4 regions of the Salinicoccus sp. RF5 genome follow, and region 2 is predicted to be linked to each of the others. Evidence: predicted binding sites of a transcription regulator. Region 2 holds the regulator's gene; each other region holds the start of a gene.
The links. The regulator Rex, encoded in region 2, represses fermentation and respiration genes when NADH is low (regulators of the CRP and FNR family bind a similar motif). The targets are predictions, from matches to a motif close to TTGTGAAATATTTCACAA.
Positions count from the first base shown of each region.

Region 1: the regulator Rex is predicted to act here: its motif matches at 3,970-3,987, upstream of LLU09_RS02305 (TIGR04053 family radical SAM/SPASM domain-containing protein).
Region 3: the regulator Rex is predicted to act here: its motif matches at 3,095-3,112, upstream of LLU09_RS12200 (DoxX family membrane protein).
Region 4: the regulator Rex is predicted to act here: its motif matches at 4,166-4,183, upstream of LLU09_RS06480 (nitrate/nitrite transporter).

Region 1 covers NZ_JAJGRC010000001.1:414,846-420,755, reverse strand. The annotation lists gene LLU09_RS02325 (YwiC-like family protein) at 61-789, shown strand; gene LLU09_RS02320 (cytidine deaminase family protein) at 873-1,265, shown strand; gene LLU09_RS02315 (carboxymuconolactone decarboxylase family protein) at 1,332-1,676, shown strand; gene LLU09_RS12650 (VOC family protein) at 1,871-2,218, opposite strand; partial or broken gene LLU09_RS12645 (VOC family protein) at 2,264-2,644, opposite strand; gene LLU09_RS02305 (TIGR04053 family radical SAM/SPASM domain-containing protein) at 2,763-3,905, opposite strand; gene LLU09_RS02300 (hypothetical protein) at 4,059-4,409, shown strand; gene LLU09_RS02295 (PhoH family protein) at 4,524-5,468, shown strand; gene ybeY (rRNA maturation RNase YbeY) at 5,474-5,910, shown strand, end outside.
Region 2 covers NZ_JAJGRC010000003.1:2,695-8,604, reverse strand. The annotation lists gene LLU09_RS09265 (MurR/RpiR family transcriptional regulator) at 1-150, opposite strand, end outside; gene LLU09_RS09260 (glycoside hydrolase family 32 protein) at 264-1,739, opposite strand; gene tatC (twin-arginine translocase subunit TatC) at 1,753-2,514, opposite strand; gene LLU09_RS09250 (twin-arginine translocase TatA/TatE family subunit) at 2,574-2,807, opposite strand; gene LLU09_RS09245 (redox-sensing transcriptional repressor Rex) at 2,848-3,480, opposite strand; gene LLU09_RS09240 (ABC-F family ATP-binding cassette domain-containing protein) at 3,618-5,531, shown strand; gene tsaD (tRNA (adenosine(37)-N6)-threonylcarbamoyltransferase complex transferase subunit TsaD) at 5,825-5,910, opposite strand, start outside.
Region 3 covers NZ_JAJGRC010000004.1:248,002-253,911, reverse strand. The annotation lists gene LLU09_RS12210 (NAD(P)H-binding protein) at 1-928, opposite strand, end outside; gene LLU09_RS12205 (DUF2254 domain-containing protein) at 1,060-2,352, opposite strand; gene LLU09_RS12200 (DoxX family membrane protein) at 2,498-3,016, opposite strand; gene LLU09_RS12195 (alpha/beta fold hydrolase) at 3,172-4,050, opposite strand; gene LLU09_RS12190 (YfiT family bacillithiol transferase) at 4,165-4,674, opposite strand; gene LLU09_RS12185 (YaiI/YqxD family protein) at 4,769-5,224, opposite strand; gene LLU09_RS12180 (DUF4385 domain-containing protein) at 5,285-5,731, opposite strand; gene LLU09_RS12175 (arylamine N-acetyltransferase family protein) at 5,803-5,910, opposite strand, start outside.
Region 4 covers NZ_JAJGRC010000001.1:1,246,775-1,252,684, reverse strand. The annotation lists gene narH (nitrate reductase subunit beta) at 1-115, shown strand, start outside; gene narJ (nitrate reductase molybdenum cofactor assembly chaperone) at 108-686, shown strand; gene narI (respiratory nitrate reductase subunit gamma) at 679-1,353, shown strand; gene LLU09_RS06500 (GAF domain-containing protein) at 1,405-1,863, shown strand; gene LLU09_RS06495 (sensor histidine kinase) at 1,856-2,887, shown strand; gene LLU09_RS06490 (response regulator) at 2,899-3,549, shown strand; gene LLU09_RS06485 (hemerythrin domain-containing protein) at 3,565-4,098, shown strand; gene LLU09_RS06480 (nitrate/nitrite transporter) at 4,209-5,387, shown strand; gene LLU09_RS06475 (ThiF family adenylyltransferase) at 5,398-5,910, shown strand, end outside.

The sequences.
Region 1 (5,910 bases), on a different contig from region 2:
TATTTTCTGATCCTCTCCGCGATATTGCCCCGTAATATAATGGGGGCAAGAGGTGAGACGATGAAATTCAAAAAACAGAATCAGCATGGGGCGTGGGCGATGGTGTTCATGCCATTGGTTATCGGTATGGTGGCCGGAGGGTTCCATCCGGCACAGCTTTTCTACATGGCAGGCTGGCTAATGATCTTCTTCATGGCGGACCATGTATTGTTCTTCATCAAGAAACGGCGGAAGGGGGAGTATGGCTACCTGAAGGCGGCGGTTTTATTCTTTGTCCTTTCAGCAGCCCTGTTCATCTATCCATTGATGGTCGATTACCGTATATTCTTCTTTTTCCTCATGATGCTGCCGTTCGGTGCAGTGAACGTATATTTCGCGTCGATCAGGGATGAACGCAACATCTTCAATGACATATCCGCCATCACAATTTTTGCGCTCGCAGGAGGCGGCATCGCCTTCCTCAATCTGCATGTGCTGTCGTGGCCGGTAATATTCGTCATCATCATCAGCATACTGTTCTTTACGAGTACAGCCCTTTTCGTCAAGACGATGATCCGGGAGAAGAAGAATCCGAAATACAGGATTGCATCGTATGCATATCATGGAATTGTATTCATCATCATGCTCAGCGCACACTGGATATTGGCACTCGCCTTCCTGCTTAGCCTGGTCCGTGCCGTGGCACTATACGGCCGGGGCTGGAAGATGAAGCAGATCGGCATTCTGGAGATTGTGCATGCAGTATGGATGACCACACTCGTATCCGTACACATCACAAATTTCATGTGATTCATAAGCATGGGGGCCGGAAGGGCCCCCGTGCTTCTTTGATATAATGGAGTCAGAGGGATTGTGAAGAGGGGGCTATTGATGTGGATGACCTTTATGAGATTGCGAAAGAGAGGCTGAACACCAGAACGACGAGCAGGAAAGGAAAAATGGGACACGTTGCAGCAGCGCTTATGACTGCAGAAGGCAATATATATACAGGCGTCGCGCTCGACCTGCCGTCTTCCATCGGCTTCTGTGCAGAGCATTCGGCGATTGCTGCAATGGTGACTTCCGGTGAATATGATATCGCGAGAATCATAGCTGTACATGAGGATGGCAGCATCCTTCCTCCCTGCGGCCGGTGCCGGGAACTGATCAACCAGGTCGGTGAGGACAACTACGGATGTGAAATCGGACTCGCAGGTAGGACCGTCCGTCTGGAGGAACTGCTGCCTGAGAGATGGGATGAGAAATATCTCCATCCGGATGCTTAGGCAGACATTCCGCAGCAGGCTGTAGTAATATATGAAACATACTTAATGTTGGAAAGGTGAGAGGATATGACACATTTCAATGAAATCAACACCGTTGCCCAGGGCAACACGAAACGGCTTCAGAAAACCATCCCGGATACGATGAAGCGTTTTAAAGATCTTCAGGATGCGGCCTATAAATCCGGTGCACTGGATAAGAAGACGAAGGAGTTTGCCGCACTGGCCTACGCAATCGCAGACAAGTGTGAAGGATGCATCGGCAATCATGTGAACAAGCTGATCAAGCTCGGTGCAACGCGAGAAGAGGTTGCTGAAATTGCAGGTGTAGCCATCGTCATGGGCGGCGGTCCCGGCAGTGTATATGGCGGCAAGGCCCTCCAGGCATATGACGATGCTACAGAAGAGGATTGAGCATCCAGGCAGAAAAAAGGGACCAGATGGATTGCTATCCATCTGGTCCCTTTCCTGTCTCAACTTTCATACGCCTGTTTCAGTGCTTCAAGGTCGATCTTCTTCATCTCGAGGAAAGCCTGTGTGACTTTCCGTAACTGTTCCGGTGAGCCATTCGACATCATCTCATTCATTTCCTTCGGGATGATCTGCCATTATACACCGAATTTGTCCTCGACCCAGCCGCACTGTTCCGCTTCAGGCTCTGCGGATAACGCGTCCCAGTAGTAGTCGACCACCTTCTGGTCCTCACGTAGCACCATAAGGGAGATTGCTTCATTGAAGTTGAATTCATGCGGGCCGGCACTGTCCATTGCAGAGAACCACTGGCCTTCGAGCATGAAATCCAAGTACATGACCGAGCCGGGCAGGTGAGGGGGCGTATCCTCCGGAAATCTGGCGATTTCCCCCATTCGGGAGTTTTCGAAGACTGAAAGATAGAATTCCAGGGCGTCTTCGCATTTTCCGAGATTCTGATCGATGAACATCAGGGAAGGGACGATCTTCGGCCAATCGCCCGCCTCGGGGCCACCAAGAATGAGCTGCCATGAGACTCCGAACTTGTCTTCGACCGAGCCGTATTTCTTGCTGAAGGGGTATTCATCGAGCGGCATGAGTGCAGTGCCACCGTCAATCAAAGCATTCCAGGTCTTCTCCAGATTCCGCTCCGCCTCCTCATCTTTTAAGGGGTCGAAATTGATGAAGAAGGAGATGGATGGGTTGAACGTGAAGTAGGAGCCTGCGTTGATGGCCATGAATCTGTAGCCATAGAGTTCAAAAGAAAGCTACTGTGCATCACCGGATGGCGTATCGTGCAGTGTCGTACGGTCTGTAAGCTTCGATTCCGGGAACATGGACATGTAGAATTCCACTGCTTCTTCTGCTTCCGTGTCAAACCATAGGTGGGGGACGATGATCTGGTTTTCCATGGTTAGCCCTCCTATTTCTTATAGCCATTATAACAGTATTTTAAAGTAAAAATACACCTATTTACATAGAAAAGGGACGCTATAGCGCTCCCTTTTCAAAATCATCGATATCATCCGGTCAGTTCTCCGTGACCTTCCTTTTCTTCTTTCGGTAGGCTTTCGGGATATATACACAGTAAGGCTCGCTCTCAAGGTAATCTCCAGTGGCGGCATAAGCCCTTGAGCGGGAGCCGCCGCAGACGTGCCTGAATTCGCAGACGCCGCATTTGCCCTTATAAAGGTCAGGGTTCCTGAGGCTTTTGAGTATCGGCGAGTTCCTGTATATGTCGGAGAGCTTGTCGACGCGCACGTTGCCGCAGTTGACCGGCAGCAATCCACTTGGATAGACATGGCCGATGTGCGAAATGAAGACGAATCCATTGCCGTCGTTGACGCCTTTCGGTGCGCGTCCAAGGCCATCGATCGTACCTGTTTTGCCTTCGCTGAGGGCATCCATGTAGCGGATCTGCGCATCGGGATCCTTATTCTTACGCATCTGATCCTGTATGACCACCCGGCGGTAGTGCTGGGCGGCTGTCGTCTTGATATCGAAAGGGACTTCGTCCTTGATCTTATTCAGCCATCTGAATACCTGCTCATGCTGGGCGGGGGTGATCATATCCTCGTTCTTCCCACGTCCTGTCGGTACGAGGAAGAATACGCTCCACAGCACGCAGTCAAGGGATTCGACCATCTCCCTCATTTCTTCAAGGTATTCGATGTTATAGTTTGAAATCACCGTATTAATCTGAAGCGGCATACCAAGTTCGTTCAGATAGCTGATGGCTTTCATCGTCAGGTCGAAGCTGCCTTCAGTCCCTCTGAAATGGTCATGGACCTGCTTGTTATGACCGTCCAGGCTGAATGCCCATCGGCTCAGTCCGACATCCTTCGCCTTCTGCATCGCTTCCTTCGTGACATTCGGTGTGGCGCTCGGTGTCATCGAAACCCTGACATCTTTTTCCACGGCATATTCTGCAAGTTCGAATACATCCGTCCGCATCAGCGGATCTCCGCCGGTGAATACGAGCATCGGGTACTCCATTGCGGCAATATCGTCTATAAGCCGCTTGCCTTCTACAGTGGACAGTTCGTAGGGATTGCGTTCAACCTGTGCTTCAGCCCTGCAGTGCAGGCAATGCAATTCACATGCGCGCGTCAGTTCCCAAATGACTATGAAAGGGACTTCGTTGAAGTCCGGAATTCTGATTTCTGGTTTCATTACCATCGCTCCTTTACCTGTTAATTCCAATATAAATCAAAGGAATCAGAAAACAATTGATATTTTGTGACAAAGTTAACAAAGAGTAGCATCGTTCATATTATTGTAATAACTTGAGGAGTGGGTAAAAGGTATTGGAAGGAGGGGAACTCAATGGAGACCATCATTACAGCGAAAGGTGTACACATTATTTTTCCGAAGGACTGCGGCAATGCACCGAAAAAGCGTCTGTTGATTGATGCACTGGCTGCCTTTATAGAAGGTGACCATGTTGAACTCGAGGAACGGGTGGATATCGAGAAGGTGCGCCTGCCATCGCTTCCTGAAGGCGTAATGGAAGTAAAGATCCATCGGGTGATTACCCATGGGAAGGAGGCGGGGGTGCACCTGACCGTATACTGTGCTGGTCGGAAGCAGGTGGAGGCGGGTGCCTTCCTGTCTTTCAGGAGTGCTGCGAATACCATCATTTCCAAATTGGATATATTGGTGGACAAGGACCGGTGAAATGGTCTGAGGGGACTTTCTGGAACTGTCTTCACCTGCACTAATTCATTGCAGTAGCGGTGGCTTAGTGGTAAATTTAAAGGGAAAGAGACTTTCTGAAAAAGGGGTTTACGCATGCCTAATATTATAAATATAGACAGCCTGGAAGAGGCTCAGGCACTTATAGGTGCAAATGATCAGCATATTACTTTTCTGGAAGAGGAGTTCGATGTGACGATCCACACCCTCGGCAATGAGATCACCGTCGATGGTGCTGATGATCAAAACATCGAATTGACGGAAGATGTGCTGATCAACCTGCTTAAAATCATCCAGCGCGGGATGTCCATCAATCTCAGGGACGTCCAGTCTGCAGCGATGATGGCACGCAAGGGGACGATCGAATACCTTGCGGATCTCTATAATGAAGAGGTCGCCCGGGATGTAAAAGGGAAGAGCATCCGTGCGAAGACGACCGGGCAGCGCCTGTATATAGAAAACATCAAACGCCATGACCTGACATTCGGCATCGGCCCTGCAGGTACAGGCAAGACATTCCTCGCTGTCGTACTGGCTTGCCAGATGCTCCGTGAAAATAGTGTGAAACGGATCGTTCTGACACGTCCAGCGGTGGAAGCAGGGGAGAACCTGGGCTTCCTGCCGGGCGACCTCAAGGAAAAGGTGGATCCTTATCTTCGTCCGCTCTATGATGGCCTGCACACGGTACTCGGCGCAGAGCAGACGGACCGCCTCATAGAACGCGGTGTCATAGAGGTGGCGCCGCTTGCCTACATGCGTGGCCGGACTTTGAATGAGGCATTCGTAATTCTGGATGAAGCACAGAATACTACAGAAATGCAGATGAAGATGTTCCTCACACGGCTCGGATTCGGATCGAAGATGGTCGTCACCGGCGACGAGACGCAGATCGACCTTCCGGGATCCACAAAGAGCGGGCTTGTGGAATCGGTCAGACTGCTTTCCGATGTCAGGGGAATCGCAGTGAATAAGATGGATGAATCGGATGTCGTACGCCATCCACTTGTATCAAAAATCATCAAGGCATACGAGAAGGAGTGAGCCGCTTGATAACTATAGATTTCATGGATGACGGCAATTTTACGGATGAAACCCAGAGGAGGGAAATCGAGTCGCTGATCAGTTTCGCCTATGGGCATCTGAATGAAACGGATGACGCGGAGATCAGCGTCTCCTTTGTCGATGAAGAGGAGATACAGGAGATCAACCGGAACTATCGGGAAAAGGACGCCGTCACGGATGTGATCAGCTTCGCAATGGAGGATGAGGATGACAATGTCATCCATGAAGATGCCCCGCGGATGCTCGGTGACATCATCATCTGCACGGATCGTGCGAAGTCGCAGGCTGAGGAATACGGCCACAGCTATAAGAGGGAATTGATGTTCCTTACGCTCCATGGCTTCCTCCATCTGCTCGGCTATGATCACATGGAAGCGGATGAGGAGAAGGAGATGAACCGGCTGCAGGATGAAATACTCGA
Region 2 (5,910 bases):
CGCGTCACTGGTGTCGCTGTTCCTCGCAATATCCTTCACCGGCATGTTGATCACTTTCGTGGGGTTGTCCAGCATGAAATTTGCAATGCGCTGCTCCACTGGGGTCATATATTCAAAACGTTTACGAATCTGGCTCAATACCGAAAACATGTCTTCCCTCTCCTCTCACCCTAGCTTGTGTAGATTAATAATAACAAAATAATCAATCAATTATAAGCAGAATTGAAATTAATCTATGTTTGAATATTGAAATTACGTTTACTCTACCCTTGATCGAGTACCTGTTTCGAAGATAGCTGCTTCAAACTGTATCTGGTCATCTTGACATGACAGCTGCCGATTTCCGTGGAGACCTCCATGCCCGTCGCCCTATCGGAGGGGAAGATGCGTGCTGTCATTACCGCTTCCCCGTCATTGGCGAAGATTTCGATGCTTGAGACATCAACGAATATATGAAGGCTTGTAAGCGGAGCATCAAGTACAACCTTCCTCTCTGTTCCATCCACATTCTCGGGCATTGCACCGCTGAAGGCAGTATCCAGAATAAGCGTCTGAGTATCCGTTTCATAGATCAGGCTCGTCTGCTCCCTCCTGCTCACCCTCAGGTCGATATGGATGCGGGTCGCGTCATTCTCAAGGATATCCATGACGAGTTCGTAGTTGTCCCCATAGAAATCCCTCACTTTTTTTGGACGGTGGTTGAAATACCCTTCAGCCGTCATCTCCGCTTCCCTCAGTTTCCTGAGTGACGCAGCCGGCCTCTGCTTCAACCGCCCCGCCTCAATAGACAGTTCGCGGGGAAGCGTCAGGCAGTGCGACCAGGCATCCCCAGTTGGATAAACCGTCTCCTTCATCCCCATCCAGCCGATCATCAGCCGTTCCCCATCCCCGTTGAGGACCGTCTGCGGTGCATAGAAATCGAATCCATGGTCCAATTCATGGAACGAACCATGGTCGAGCGTCAATGCTTCACAATCCGACTCCCCGATGATATATCCCGACTGATATATGTTCCAATAGCTGTTCCTGTACTTGTCGAGCCCCTGGGGACAGAACATGAATACCTGGTGGCCATCCAATTCAAAATAATCCGGTGCTTCCCACATGAAGCCGAACTGGTCGAGTTCTGTCTTCAATTCCCCCCTGTACTCGAATGCTGAAGGTGTTTCCCCGGCAAAGACGAGGAGGCGCCCGTACTCTTCTGATGAAGTCGCCCCGAGCAGCATGAAACACCTGCCATTCTCGTACCAGACTTTCGGGTCCTTCATCAACCAGCCGTACTCGGGCGGTACGCCTTTGATGATGGGTACGGCCCTGTCCGGATGGAGGATGCCCGCCTGTATCTTTAAGGGGGTATATTGCTGATACACCGTGTTCGAACGCACTTCAGTGTGGTAGAGGTGGATATCTTCTTCCATTACAAAAGCGGAGCCTGAATAGGCTCCGTCCGACAACATCTTTACTATTCCCCTGTTCTCAAAATAAACAAGGTCACCCGAAGTCACATGATATAGGCATCTCGTTCTTTTGTCGGCAAAGGGGGACCATTGATAGAAGATATGGTACATACCCTCGTGGTGGACGAATCCGGCAATCGAATTCATGCTGCCGGCAATGGGCTGTACATGGTATTTCTGCCTCCACTGGTCATCCTGTGCCTGTTCAAGCCGTTCATTCAATGAGTCATTGTCCGCTTCTCCCAACGTTTTAAACGCTTCAGTGTTCGAATCGAATTTCACCCTGAATACCTCCCTAGTCGGAATCCAAAGATTCTTCTATTGCCTTCTGTTCTGCCTTCAAATGCCTCCGATAGCCGATTTTTGAGATGTATATGCTGATTTCGTATAGTACGATCATTGGTATCGTCAGCATGATATGCGTCATCAGATCTGGCGGGGCAATGAGCGCCGCAATCACCAGAAGGATGAAATAGGCATACTTTCTGTTCTTCTTGAGGAACATCGGCGTCAACAGGCCAAGCTGTGTCAGGAAAAGCACCAGGATCGGCATCTGGAAGATGACGCCGAATGGCAGGACCGTCCTGAAGAGGAACCCGAAATACTGGTTGATGCCGATGGTCGTCTCGATCCCCATGTCTTCCGAAAGATCGAAAGTGAACTGGATGATATAGGGTACGAGAACGAAGTAGCCGAAAGCCATGCCGATCAGCATGAGGATCATGACGATCGGGATGTAGCTCAGCGTCAACTTCCGTTCATTGCCATACAACCCCGGTGCCACAAATGCCCAAAGCTGATACATGATGACCGGCAACACCACTACAAGACCGATTATGACGATCACGAGCAGATAGATCTTCAACGGGTCCGTGACCTGGAATGCGTGCATTTGGATCGACTCTGCCCATGGGGCATTCTGCATCTGGTATATCAGTGGCTTGGAGAGGAAAAACCCTATAATCAACGCGCCGACAAAGAAATACATGACAATGAGCAGACGCTTCCTCAACTCTTCCAGGTGCTCGGTAAATTCTTTTTTTTCCGAGTCTGTCATCTTACTTTTCACCTCTTTAAACTCTTTAAAAAAAGGTGGCTTTCGCCACCTCCAAATCTTTATACTTTTGTTTCTTCAGCTTTTTCAACTTCAACCGCTTCAATTTTCTTCGGCTGCTTTTTTCTCTCGAGTTCTTCTTCGTCATCATCATCCGTAGCAAGGCCCTTGGTTGCGTCTTTAAATTCCTTTAAAGTGGAGCCCATTGCGCGTCCGAACTGAGGAAGCTTCTTGGGTCCGAATATGATCAATGCTACCACAGCGATTACAATCATACTTGTCGGCCCTACTGCCATAAGTGTCCCCGGCATAAACATTTCAAGCATATTACCCCTCCTAGATATGTTTCATATAAAAGAATAGCGCCTGCAATTCAACACTCAAATCTATATTGTGTACATAGATTCCATCATTTACGTCCAATCTGATAGGCGTGAAGTTGAGTATACCCTTGATGCCCGCATCTACAAGCCGTTCAGCCATCGCCTGGCTGACCTCTGCCGGCAGGGTGAGTATCGCAACGTCTATGTTATGTCTACTGACCATATCTTCAAGTTCATCTGGATGATATACTAATGTATCGTTGATGGATGTTCCAACAATTTCATCATTGCTGTCAAAGGCGGCAACTACGTTCATTCTATCATTTATATTACTGAATTTGTAGTTTAATAACGCGCTGCCCAGATTGCCGGCACCAATGATCGCAACATTCTTCACTTCATTCCCCTGGATGTGTTCCATGAAGAAGTTCAGAAGGCTTTTGACATTGTAGCCGTACCCTTTTCTACCAAGCTCCCCAAAATAGGAGAAGTCTCGCCTTATAGTGGCAGAGTCAATATCCAATGCCTCACTGATCTCTCTGGATGAGACTCTGTCCACACCGGATTTTTCAGCGTTCTTAAAAAATCTATAGTATAAAGGGAGACGTTTCATAGTTGCATTTGGGATTTTCTTTTTACTGTTCAAATGTCCCACACCTCGTTTATTACACTCTGTTGATATATTATAGCATATCTCGATTTTCATAGTGTAGTCAACGTCGTTTAATTTCATCGTTTTTTTTATTTATTTATTGTAGACTTGAAGAAAGTGAGGTAATGAATATGATAGTGATGCAGTTGGGAAATGTAAAGAAATCATTCGGTACAGACATGATTTTTGAAAATATAAATCTTGAAATAAAAAAGGGCGAAACCGTCGGCATCGTGGGGAAGAACGGTGCCGGAAAGACCACGCTCATGAAAATGATGGCAGGCGAACTTGGGCTTGATGAGGGGCAGATCACCACTCCGAAAGGCATCTCCATCGGCTACCTGACCCAGCAGATGACACTGGAATCCTCCCAGACTGTGCAGGATGAAATGATGCGGCCGTTCTCGCACCTGCTCCACATCCAGGAGGAGATGCAGAAAGTAACGACTTGGCTGGCAGAACATGACTACGACGATCCTGCCTACAGCGAGCAGGTGGAACGTTATGATACCCTGCAGAATTCATTCGAGTCCCAGGGAGGGTACACGATCGATGCACAGATCAAGACGGTCATCACCGGACTCAATTTCACCAAGGACGACCTCGACCGCAACGTCGATGCATTCTCGGGCGGCCAGAAGACACGCCTCGCCCTGGGCCAGATGCTGCTGTCAAAGCCGGACCTGCTCCTTCTCGATGAACCGACCAACCACCTGGACATGGACACCGTGGCTTGGCTTGAACAGTACCTGAACAGTTTTACAGGTGCAATCGCAATCATCAGCCATGACCGCTACTTCCTCGACCGCACGGTCGATAAGATCTTTGAAGTGGAGATGAACCGTGGGACACTCTATCACTCGAACTATACAAAGTACGTGAAGGAAAAGGAAAAGAACTACAGCCTTCGCATGAAAGCCTACGAACATCAGCAGAAGGAGATCAAACAGCTCGAAACCTTCGTCGAAAAGAACATCGCACGGGCTTCGACGAGCAATATGGCAAAAAGCCGCCGCAAGAAGCTTGAGCAGATGGACCGGATGGATACGCCGCAGATCGACAGAAAAAGTGCACGTTTCTCCTTCGATATAAAAAGGGAGAGTGGAAACGATGTCCTCCGTATCAAGAGCCTCGACATCGGATATGAAGAGACGCTGAACAGCGGCATCACCCTGAACGTCGATAAGGGGGACCGTCTGGCGATCATCGGTCCGAATGGTATCGGAAAATCCACGCTCGTCAAAACCATTGCGAAGAAACTGCCCCGTCATGCGGGAGAAATCATCTACGGCACGAATGTCTCCATCGGCTACTATGACCAGAAGCAGGCCGAATTCACCTCCAACAGGAATGTCCTCGAAGAACTGTGGCATGAATATCCGAACATGAATGAAAGTGATGTCCGCAAAGTGCTGGGGCGTTTCCTGTTTACGCAGGATGAAGTGATGAAGAGTGTCAACGATCTGAGCGGTGGGGAAAAAGCCCGCATCCAGCTGGCTAAACTGATGCTTGAGAAGAATAACCTGCTCATTCTTGACGAGCCCACCAACCACCTGGACATCGACAGCAAGGAAGTGCTGGAGGAGGCGCTCCAGAACTTCCCCGGCACCATACTATTCGTCTCCCATGATCGGTATTTCATCGACCGCATCGCCACCAAGATAGTGGAGATGGATCTTCAGCATCTCCAGACCTACAACGGGGACTATAGCTACTATCGTCATAAGAAGGAAGAACAGGCTTCCCTCGCAATCCAAGTGGAGAAGCAGGAGGACAAAGGGCCGAACGGCACGGATTATGAACAGCAGAAGCAGAAAAGGAACGAGATGCAGAAGCTGAAGCGCAGCACAAGCAGGATGGAAGAACGCATCCAGGCGCTCGAAGAGGAAATTGCAGCGACCGAACAAAAACTTGCCGAACCTGAAGTTTACGGGGACTATGAGAAGGCTTCAGAGTACAATGAGCAGCTGAATGCCCAGAAGGCACAGCTCGATGAACTGATGATCGAATGGGCTGCATTGGAGGAACAGCTGGAAGAGATATAAACCTATTGCGAACACAGGTTCCATTTTAATGGAGATGACGGGAAATGGACTTAACCACATTTTTATTCACATCTGAAAGTGCACAGCACTGCATAATGCAGCGGTCCATCCACAGGAGGAATAAGTTATACACATAGTTGTGCACATTTATATCCCCAGTACCCGCGACGTTTAAACAGCTTTTCGCATTTTTATCAACAAGTTATCCACAAGCTGTTTAAAACAAATGTTCCGTATTGACAATCAAGGATGATACAAGAAAGCCATGTCCCAAAATCAAGGGACATGGCTTTCTATATACTGTATTCTTCTATATCGATGAAGTTCCTGCCATTCAGATCGAGTGTACCGAAGGCATTATTATTATAGAGATGATAGG
Region 3 (5,910 bases), on a different contig from region 2:
TTTCAATGCCTTTTTTGGTGCTTGAATCTATTTCATCATCCAGCGCGATACGGACACTGTCCTTGAAGCTCGTTGGTGCATCTGATATGCCCTCTACACAGTTCTCATCCCTCATCACCATGTTGTGGGTAAGGCTTTCAAGCAATGGGTAGACCATCTCTTTCGGCTTCTGTGCAATCAGGCTGACCCAGAGCTTGGAAAGCGTGATCGGGATAATCGGCACATCGATCATCGGCAGCTTTTTGTCCATGACTTCCGCCGTCTCCTCAAACAATTGCCTGTAGGACTTTTCCTCGGGCCCTCCGATATCGATGGATTCATTTCGGCTGGACTCCCTTTCGATTACCCGAGTCAAACCTGTAATGACATCCTTCAGTGCCACCGGATGGGTCCTATTGTATGCCCAGGATGGGAGCAGAAGTCCGGGCAGGCGCTTCACCAGATTGTGGAGGATCGGGAAGGAAGACCCCTTCGGTCCCACAATCAGTCCAGCACGCAGTGTGGTCACGGGGATCCCGTAGGAACCAAGTATCCTTTCACATTCCAGTCGGCTTGCCAGGTGTTCCGAGAGCGTATCATCATCTGGAATGATTCCACTCAGATAAACGATCCGCTTCACGCCCTTCTGCTTGGCAGCCCATGCAAAATTGTCCGCTAGTATCGCATCCATGTCCTCGAACTTTGCCTGTGAAAGCTTTGATGAAGGCTGCATGGAATGGACGAGGTACACTGCAATGTCTATATCCTCCATTACATTCTCGATATCTATCTGTGAATAGAGATCCGCCTCCTTCCATGTGACATTCTCTTCGTCTTCCTTATCATCCGCATGTCTGGAGATCGCTATGATCTCATGATTTTCTTTGAGCTTCTCCAGAAGATTTCCGCCAATATATCCGGACGCACCGGTCAGTAATATTCTCATCAACATTCATCCCCTTTTCTTCTTTTCAATACGTACTTATACCCTGAAATGAAATATTTAGACCAGCCACTAGAAATCTGCATTAAAAATGGTACCCCACTCCCATCGGGTACCATTCCATCAATATTTCCATATTACTCCGCCCTGTTCAACGCTTCACTCAAACGGACTTGCCTCTCATTGATATATTTGTAATCAATGTCATACAATACATCCTCATCGAAACCATCATATACATAGCGGCTGAACGCTTCTATATCCTGCTTCACATCATCTGTACTATTCAGGGCGATATTCTCGAGAGCTTCAATGAGCGTCCTGAGGATCGTCACATCCTGCCTCCCATAGAAGCTGATCTGCGACAGCATCTTATAGAGTTTATCTTCCACACTGCTTCTTCTGACCACCAGTCGTCCCAGGTGCTTTTCATCATTGTATATGACGTACGTACCGGTATATTTGAAATTCTTTATGAGCGCTTCGGAAAGGTAGTGGATGCACTGGACAGCGGTGTTGGGGTCATTGATCCCGGGGGATAGCGCACGTATCGCAACATCCACAATCTTCTGCAGGCCATAGTCGACATCCTGATATACGCTCCGTTCCTTGCCGAGCTCAATATTCCTGATCAGACTGTCCGGAATTTCAGTCCCTTCATCGTGATGGATGGTGATAAGGATGGTAGAGGTCGTCACAAACTCCCCCACCAGCTGCTCGACATGGATGACAGCCTCATTCTCCTCCGCCCATTCAAACAGCCTGTCGTGGTTCATGAACTGGATGAAACCGAAGTCTTCGGACTGGAGTGCAGTCGTCGTGTCATACGACTCCACCATCTCGGGTTTCAGACCGCTTACTGCAACATGATCCTGATCGATCCTCTTTTCTTCCTTTTCTATCTCTTCCTTCACGTCCTCGACGAGAGAATTGATGAGGTTGCTGACCTGTATGCTCGAAGCGACGAAATGGATGAAGTATGCAAAGAAGAAAAGACAGAGTACGGCAAGCATGACCGCCACAATCGCCGAAATGACTTCCCCTTCGAATGTGGCCTGCTGCATGAAGGCCAGTGATAGGATCGAATACAGAAAACCGCCCATGAATACACCAAGGACCCGCATCGTCCTCCTGTCATTCACAAAGTTGGTGAGCACCCGTGGTGAGAACTGGGATGAATATGTAGTCAGCACTACCATGATGGTGGAGAACGTAATCGTTGTCATCGTCAACAGTGCCCCGGAAATCGAACCGAGGATCTCTTTGGCCAGATCGACCGATGTCGCCAGGAAAAACGCCAGTTCGAAGTTGAGCAGCGGCAGTATCTTCATGTCTATGTAGACGACAATCAGAGCCAAAGCAAGTGCCATCAGACAATAGATCACAGGAATGACCCATATGCTGTTTCTTATCGTTTTCAGGAATTTCATCATCATCCCCCATTTTCCTAGTCTGTAAGCCAATCATAACCGGGATGGGATGAATACTCAATAGAAGGCCGGGAACGACCCACATAAGAAGACGCAGCAAAAGACCCGTCTCCATTATGGAACCGGGTCTTTGATGAAACAAGAGCTATTCAGTCACTTCGCGCTTTCTCATCGGGAACTTGAATCTGCGGGATGTGCCATCTTCATTCTCACGATACAGGAAGTGGTCCACTCCGAGGCTTCCCGCCTTGTGCCCTCCAGCAAGTATGGCCAGGCCGATGAGGATGTACAATGGGTTTACTGATACTGTGCCTGCAAACAGGAATGCGAAGTTCATCATCAGTCCGAAGAATGCAGCATATGCGGTCAGTCCCCCAAGAAGCAACCCGAGTCCAACAAACACTTCACCCCATGGAATCATGATGTTGACGATCGGCGCCATCGGCAGAAAGACATTTTCCACAAGGAATGTATACCACGGGTAGACTGCGCTGCCGTCCGGGCCGACTACAGGATTCTGGACTGCATTCTGCAGATATCCTGAAGCATCAAAGCCATTCATCACTTTGCCCAAACCACTCGTAAACCAGCCAAACCCGAGGAATATCCTCAAAATAAGTAATACATATTTGCTCGCCTTATTTTCCCTAAACCATCTGATCATTTGTATTTCTCCTCTCTGATTATCCGTTCTTTTCTATAGGTTCATTATATGTGAATATTATCACATATGCAATAGTTTTTGTTAATTTTTTCACATTAATTTACGTAATTAAGGAAAATAAAAAAAGCACAGCCGGAGGCTGTGCAGAATGATGGTCAGCTTATGATTTGAGAAGCGGTTTTGTTCAGAAAGCGGAGGAGCTGATCATTGACGAATTCAGGCTGTTCCTGATGAACCCAATGTGTCGCATTCTCGACCCAGATTACAGCATCGCTGTCGATGAGCTTAAGGCTCTCCTCTGCCAGCTTACTGGACAGGAACTGGTCGCCTTTCCCCCATATGATCTTTACGGGCACTTCGATATCGTCCTTCCGCACACTCTTCATGCTGGAGGGCATTGCACGATACCAGTTCAGCATGCTCGTCAGCGTCTTGGGCCTTGCCCAAGCAATCTTATATGCACCAAGCTCCTCTTCTGTGAATGTCCCTTTTCTACTCGTCATCTTAAGGGCCTGCTCCATATACCGGTAATCGTTGCTGCTCATGATCTTCTCCGGTACTTTCGGAATCTGGAAGAACAGCATGTATGAGCTCCTCAGCCATTGCAAGGGCGTCTTAAGCATGACTATAGGGACTACTGCCGGATGCGGCACATTGATCGCCACAAAGCCCCGGACCAGTTCAGGATGCGTGCTCACCAGATGCCAGCCTACCACACCGCCCCAATCGTGGCCGATGATGGCTGCATCCTTATGTCCAAAGTAGTGGATGAGCCCGATGATATCATTCCTGAGCGTATCGATGTGGTAAGCCCCGACCCCATCCGGCTTGTCACTTTTATTATATCCACGCTGGTCGGGGGCGACGACCCTATATCCCGCTTCGGCCAACTCACGGATCTGTCTTCTCCAGCTGAACCAGAACTCGGGGAAACCATGGAGCAATATCACCAGATCTCCCTCCTCGGGGCCGGAAACTGCAACATGGAGCTCCACTCCATTCGTCTCGATATGCTCGAAATCGATGTTCATCATGATAACCTCCATTCCGTAGTATGAAGCTGTTTGCCAATCACTTAATAATTCCCGGCTTCAAACCTCTTTAACCACACTTTGGAAATCAGGCGATGATCAGGACATTCGATTCCATCATTTCGATAATGCAATTTTTATATGTTCCAAGTGATGCTCTTCATGCCATGCGAGTTTCGCCACTTTTGTTGCTACAGTGATCTTACCGTTCGTCTCATGGATGAAATATCGGTCCAACTGCGCCTCCGTCAGGTTGCGCGCCACTTCTGTGATGCGTGCGTTCATCCCTTCGAGCATTCTGATGGACGCCTCTACAGGAAGTTCAGTATCCGGCTGCACCGCCCATTCCCCCTGGAGAAAGCCGGGCACCGTCGGTGCATCGTCCGTAAGTGCCAGTTTCAGGCGCTGATACATATTCAATTGAGAATCCGCAATATGGTGAACAAGCTGCCTTACCGTCCAACTCCCTTCACGATAGGTTTTTGATAGATCCTCTTCACCCAGATCATCAACTACTGCCCTCAGCCGACCTGTATAGGACTCGATCTGATCCGCCCACTCCTGTACATTTTCAAGCGTTGGTGTTTCTGGTACATCCAGTTTACCTATTGGAAACTTAACATCCATTAAAATTCTCCTCCCATAACAATGTCTTCCATTTCAATATACTATACATCCAGCTTCGATTTCGATTGTACGCTCAAAGCGATGAATAAAAAAACTATCCTTTATCCACTGTACTCCCGATCTTCTGGCGGAACAGCTTGAGGAAAGCTTCCTTGTCATCCTTGGAGAATGGCTTCGGCCCTTTCGTCCTCCCGCCGCCTTTGCGGATCATGCTGCCCATATAACGCGTCTCAAGCAGATGATCGATATTCCTGGCGTCATATTCAAATCCTTTATGATGGAGTACTGTGCACCCCTTCGGCAGAAGCAGGGAAGCAAGCCCGTAGTCCTGGGTCACCACCATATCATCCGCTGCTACGAGCTGCACCACTTTAAAGTCCGCAGCATCCGGACCCGCTTCCACATACACAGCCCGGACATGCTCGGGCAATTCCTGGGTGGAATAGTGCGACAGACTCGACACCAATACGACCGGCACCTGTCTGTCCCCTGTTTCTTTTATGATGATATCCTTCACCGGACATGCATCCGCATCAACAACCACTTTCATCCAATCACCTTTCCTTAATGACCTCTTCCACACAAAAGCAAAAATGGAAGATACATCACCTCATCCGTACTTCTTCTGATGCGCCTTCTTCAGCTTGAGGTAATCTTCATCCTCCCGCACCGTCTTCCATTTCTCTTCAAAGATCGCAGCCGATTCCGCCTTCTCCTCATCAATATCCCGTTCGTTCACTTCACCGTTCTTGTCGTACTTCCTTCCACCTTTATAATTGGCATAACGGCGGGAGCGCGTATATCCCATCTGGAGGAATTTCCTCGCCATGTCCATCCCTACAAAGTCGTCCTCTTCCTTATAGTCCAGATACATCTGATAGATCTTATCCGAGGATTCCCGGGCAATCTCAGGTGTCTTGAAGCGCCAGTGCGGGAGTATTTCACTTTTATAGGGTTCCACCATCAGCACACCCTGCTCGCCTCTTCCCACTCTGTAGAGTTCAGGCTGTTCACGAAAATCGATGTTGTCAAAATCCAAATCGTAGTCGAAAGCCATTTTTATCCCTCCAACTCCATTTATTATCAGTAAAAATAATGGCTTCTTGACATATACCCTCGAGCTTACCGTTATGAATCCTTTTCCAACCTGTCTATTTTAACGTCCAAGCCGAAATATTCATTTAAATATTTTTGATAGTTGCCTCTAGTCACTTCAAGCTTTTCTTTCTCGCCATC
Region 4 (5,910 bases), on a different contig from region 2:
TTTCGGCGGATCGGACTGTGATGGATGTGGACCATCCCTTGCTCAGGCGTCAGTAGCAAAATCTGGTAAGGAAGTCTATGAAGAGAACTTCTACGGGGGAATATGGCGTGATTAATCTCGAAAAATTATATGATTACAAAGAATCATTCGGCTTTTTTGCAAACCAGCTCACATATCCTGAAAAGCTGGATTTTCACCCAAGGGAATTCGAGGGGGCTTTCTGGGAAAGCCACCCTGCCTACCCTTATGTCCAGCAGTATTGGGAGGATATGCATGAAATAGGACTGGATGACATCCAGCAGGTCTATACGCAGACATTCGATTTCGACAAGCACACGAACCTGTATATGACGTATTTCAAATTCGAAGACCAGAAGGAGCGCGGGCAGATGCTCGCGAAGCTTAAGGTACTTTATGAAATGTTCGGCCTGAAGATGCCGGACAATGAACTGAGCGACTACCTGCCCTTGATGCTCGAATTCCTCTATGCCGCGGATTGGCGTGGGGATGACCGGGCGAAAGAGAGCATGGCACTGCTCATCATGGTGCTTGAAGACGGCACCTACCATATCATCCAGGCGCTTGAAAAGAATAAAAGCCCGTATTTCAATCTGATCAAAGGATTGAGGGAAACATTCAAAGCATGTGTGGAAGTGTCGGAGAAAGAGGGCGTGGAAAATGATTGACCAATTTCTATGGGTGATTTTCCCATACCTGTGTGTGGCGGTTTTCGTAGTCGGACACATCTGGCGATATAGAATTGACCAATTTGGGTGGACCGCCAAATCGAGCGAGTTCATCGAGAAGAAGCAGCTCATGGTCGGAAGCATCCTGTTCCACTTTTCCGTCATCCCTGTCTTCTTTGGCCATGTGGTCGGGCTGCTGATTCCTGCACGCTGGATGGAGGCAATCGGTGTGACCGAGCATCTCTATCACCTGGGGGCTGTATATGTCGGTGGGTTCTTCGGTGTCGTCATGCTCCTCGGCATGATCATCCTCACCTTCCGCCGCATCACGAAGACATCGGTACGGAGGTTGAGTTCAGCATCGGACATCGCCGTCAACTTCCTCCTGCTCTTCATCACCTTCATCGGTGTGTATGCAACACTCGTAACAAATGCAGTGGTGACCGATTTCGACTATCGGGCCTCGATTTCCGTCTGGCTCCGGGGGCTGCTGATCTTTTCACCTGATGCAAATCTGATGACGGATGTACCATTAACCTTTAAAATACATGTATTAACCGGATTCCTGATTTTTGCACTATGGCCTGCAACACGTCTTGTTCACGCATGGAGCCTGCCTTTCAACTATCTGGGAAGAAGCTATGTCGTCTACCGCAGGAACAGATAGCAGAAGGAAAACATGGCAGAGGGGATCTCCTTGAGATGGAGGAGTAGTATGATGGTAGAGAAAACTGAATCTGTCCTGATGGACATGAAGGAAACATTCGATTTTGATATAGTGGCGCTGACGGATGTGAAGAACAGACGTGGGCAGTATATGGTCAAATGGAAGTACAATGTCGGGAGTACGAACGAAAGGTGGAGGAAGATTGCCCTCCCGACCGGCAGAGGGGTGCCCGGGGCGGTCATGAAGAGCGGCAAGACGATGGTTGTCCAGGATATATCAGAAACGGAGATAGCGACGAGCCTTTTCCGCTATCCCATACTCAGGATGGAGCACCTGAAAAGCTTCATCGCCTTTCCGATATGGAACGACGATGAAGAGGTTATAGGCATTCTGCTGATGGGTAATAGAAGGGAAAGGGCGTTTACCGACACAGAGTATAAAGCAATCAAACAGTATGTAGAAACGACCCTCAGACAACAAATATTGAAAGAGCTGATGGTTAATGAATAATACAAGCCTGGTCAATTTGCTTGAAGCGATGTTCCACCAGTCAAAAGAAATGATACTGTTCGTCAACAATGATGGAGAAATCGTATATATGAATGCCCATGCCGCAGCCACACTGGATGATACCAACTATGACAAAAGCCAATTTCAGCATATATGCACACATTGCCAGGGCATGTATGCTGCCGGGGGGCGTGTGGAGTGCAACAACTGCTATCTGCATGTTGATGAGAAGGTGACCTTCCAAGTATATATGCGCACGAGGGAGGGTGATGTTGTACCCTTCATCGCCAACTTCCAGCGCATCGACCCGGAAAACAACATCAGTGTGTTCACGCTGAATCCATTGTCCGAGCAGCTCAGGACGCAGGAGATCGAGCACCAGAAGAGGCTGACGCAGCGCATCATCCATGCACAGGAAGGTGAGCGGAAGCGCATATCGAGGGATCTGCATGACGGCGTCACCCAGGAGCTGCTCAATGTGCTTCTGGAGATGCGGCTCTTCAAGTATATCGATGACCGTGATGAACTGAACGAAAAGATGATGAAGTCGGAGGATTCCCTGAGCCGGCTGCTCGATTATGTCAGGAACATCTCCGTAGAACTACGTCCGGCGAGCCTCGACGACCTAGGTATAGAAGCAGCTCTCAAGACACATTTCAAATGGATCGAAAAGCAGTATGGAATCACTGTGGACTGCACGCTCGACATCCAGCGGAAGCGCTTCAATCCGGAAGTGGAGACGGTGCTCTACCGGATCATCCAGGAAGCGATATTCAATGCCGCCAAATATGCTGAAGTGGATACGGTCAATGTAAGGCTTGAGGAAATGGATGACGGAACAGGCCCACATGTCCATTTCGAAATTGAAGATTCCGGCCTGGGCTTCCGGACCGGGGACACTCCGATTGGTACAGGTCTCGGCCTCTTCGGCATGTCGGAAAGGGCCAGCAGCGTGGGCGGCACTGTCAGCGTCGACAGCATGCCCGGAAAAGGCACCAGAGTCTTCGGTTCCATTCCAGTATAGGAGGAGATAGCATGAAAATTGTCATTGCTGATGACCATGCAGTAGTCCGCACAGGCTTCAGCATGCTGATCAACTATCAGCCGGATATGGAAGTGGTCGGCACGGCAGCTGACGGCAGACAGGCTTTCGAAAAGGTGAAGGAACTCGGGCCGGATGTGCTCCTGATGGATCTCAGCATGCCTCCAGGAGAATCCGGCCTTTTTGCTGCCAGCCGCATCCACGATGCATTTCCTGATATAAAGATACTTATTCTGACGATGTACGACGATGAGGAATATATTAGGCATACCTTCAGAAGCGGGGCAAAAGGATATATTTTGAAGAACTCTCCCGATGAGGAACTGATCAAGGCAATCAGGAAAATCCACGAGGGGGAGAGGTATATCGACCCGGTCCTCATGGATGAGAATATGGAAAAGCTTCTGAATGATGAAGATGTCCCGGAGAAATTGGGGCAACCCTTCAGCATCCTTACGAAGCGGGAGCTGGAAATCCTGCCTCTGGTCGCCAAAGGCTACGGCAATAAGGATATAGCGGAAATGCTGTTCGTTTCAGTCAAGACGGTGGAGGCGCATAAAGCAAGGATCATGGAGAAACTGAGCCTCTCCACACGCCCTGAACTTGTAGAATATGCCATGAAGAAAAAATTGATAGATTTTTGAATGTAGGTGAATGGAATGGTAGAGCAGGAACAGTTTCAATTTAAAGTAAAAGCATTGCGTGTATTGGAGAATGAGCACAGGTATCTGAAATATCTGATGAATGAATGGTTCCAGCTGGTGCTCAAATTTGAAAACGATGATGTCAAAAGCCGCCTCGAAGGACTCATGGTCATAAAGGATCTGAGGGAGAAGCTGACGGCGTTCGAGAAGCCCCTGAAGCGTCATCAGGCAAAGGAGGAGCAGTATTTCTTCCCGATGCTCGGTGCCTACATTGGACTGGAGCAGGGACCGATCTTCTCAATAGAGGAAGAGCATCAGGAAATCGATGCCTATATCCAACACTTCTTCCATCATTCGATGCACGATATGAATGAAATGTCGCTCGACAGCATGAATGAAATGGTAAAGGACGTCATGGAAGCATACGAAGTGCTGATGGTACATATGGTGAAAGAGGAGTCCGTGCTGTTTACGATGGCCGATAAAGTACTCAAGGAAGTCGATGAAGAAGTGCTTCTGGAGCAGGTGAACACCCTGATTACCGAATAGGGGCCCCGCTGCCCAAATGTAGGGTTTTCCCTTCTTACAGAGATTGCCAACAGATTATATAATAAATTTGTATAATAAATCACAATCTAAAGTAAGTGAGGTTAGTCCGTATGAATGAAAAAATGGGTAAAAAACAGCTTATCCTCCATACATTCAGCCTGCTCGCTGGATTCATGGTATGGACACTGCTGGCGCCGCTATTCCCCGAAATTGTAAAGGATATACCGGAAGCTGCAGAACAGCAGGCGCTCATCGTTGCGCTGCCGGTAATACTGGGCTCCGTATTGCGCATACCTTTCGGCATATTCGCGAATAAGACAGGCGCGCGCACAGTATTTCTATTCAGTTTCATATTCCTGCTGATTCCCGTATTCTATCTAAGCATTGCAAGCACCGTAATGGATCTTATGATCGCAGCCGTATTCCTCGGCATCGGTGGTGCAACATTCAGTATTGGTGTTACAAGTCTTCCTAAATACTATCCAAAAGAGAAGCATGGTTTCGTAAACGGTGTATATGGAATGGGCAACATCGGTACTGCGGTGACGAGCTTCGGCGCACCTGCACTGGCACTCGCCTTCGGCGGCTGGCAGGCAGCAGTGCAGACCTATCTTGTAGTACTTGCACTTTTCGCCATCCTGCAGTTCATATTTGGAGACAAGCAGGAGAAGAAGGTGAACCTTCCGCTTGCGAAACAGTTCAAGGAAGTCATCAGGGACTACAAGTTCTACTTCTTCAACCTGTGGTACTTCATCACATTTGGTGCATTTGTCGCGTTCGGCCTCTTCCTGCCGGGCTTCCTTACAAATGAGGAACTGTTTGGCCTGACTACGCTTGATGCAGGTGTCAGGACAGCGGTATTCATCATTATAGCGACACTGCTCAGGCCGGTGGGAGGGATGATCGGCGACAAGTTCAATGCACTGCATGCCCTGATCATCACTTTTGTTGGACTGGCAATTTCCGGGCTGCTTCTGGCCTTCACGTACAACTTCATCTTCCTGTTTACAGTGGGCAGCCTGCTGGCTGCAGTATGTGCAGGAATCGGGAACGGTCTCGTATTCAAATTCGTTCCGACATACTTCTCCAAACAGGCGGGCATCAGCAACGGATTTGTTGCCATGATGGGCGGACTTGGCGGCTTCTTCCCGCCGATAGTCATCGACCAGACGCACAATTTAACAGGGAGCTATGCCCTCGGGTTCATACTCCTGGCCGTATTCTGTATCATCGCCCTGTTTACAATGTTCTACATGAATAGTAATCTTAAGAAAAATGAACTGGCATGAGAGTGATAATATGGAACGCTATTCGAGACAGATGCTATACAATAAAATAGGAGTGGAAGGACAGCGCCTCATCGCGTCCCGTACGGTACTCATCGTCGGGGCCGGGGCGCTTGGTTCTCTTTCGAGTGAATTGCTGGCACGTGCCGGGATAGGGAAGCTCATCCTGATCGACCGTGATTATGTGGAGTATTCCAATCTGCAGCGCCAGACGCTCTATACCGAAAAGGATGCGGACGAGAAGAAACCGAAAGTGATAGCAGCCAGGGAACGGCTGTTGGAAATACGTCCGGATCTCGAAATCGACGCCCACATCGCACATTGTGACGGGCCGTTGCTCGAAAGTCTCGTAGAGGAAGCGGATCTGCTTTTGGATGGTACAGATAATTTCGATACACGCCTCCTGATCAATGATGTGGCCTATAAGTACGGCAAACCATGGGTGTATGCGGCTTGTGTCGAAGCATCCTACAGCAGCTGCGGTTTCGTCCCGGCGACGCCCTGCTACCGCTGCCTCGTGCCGGTG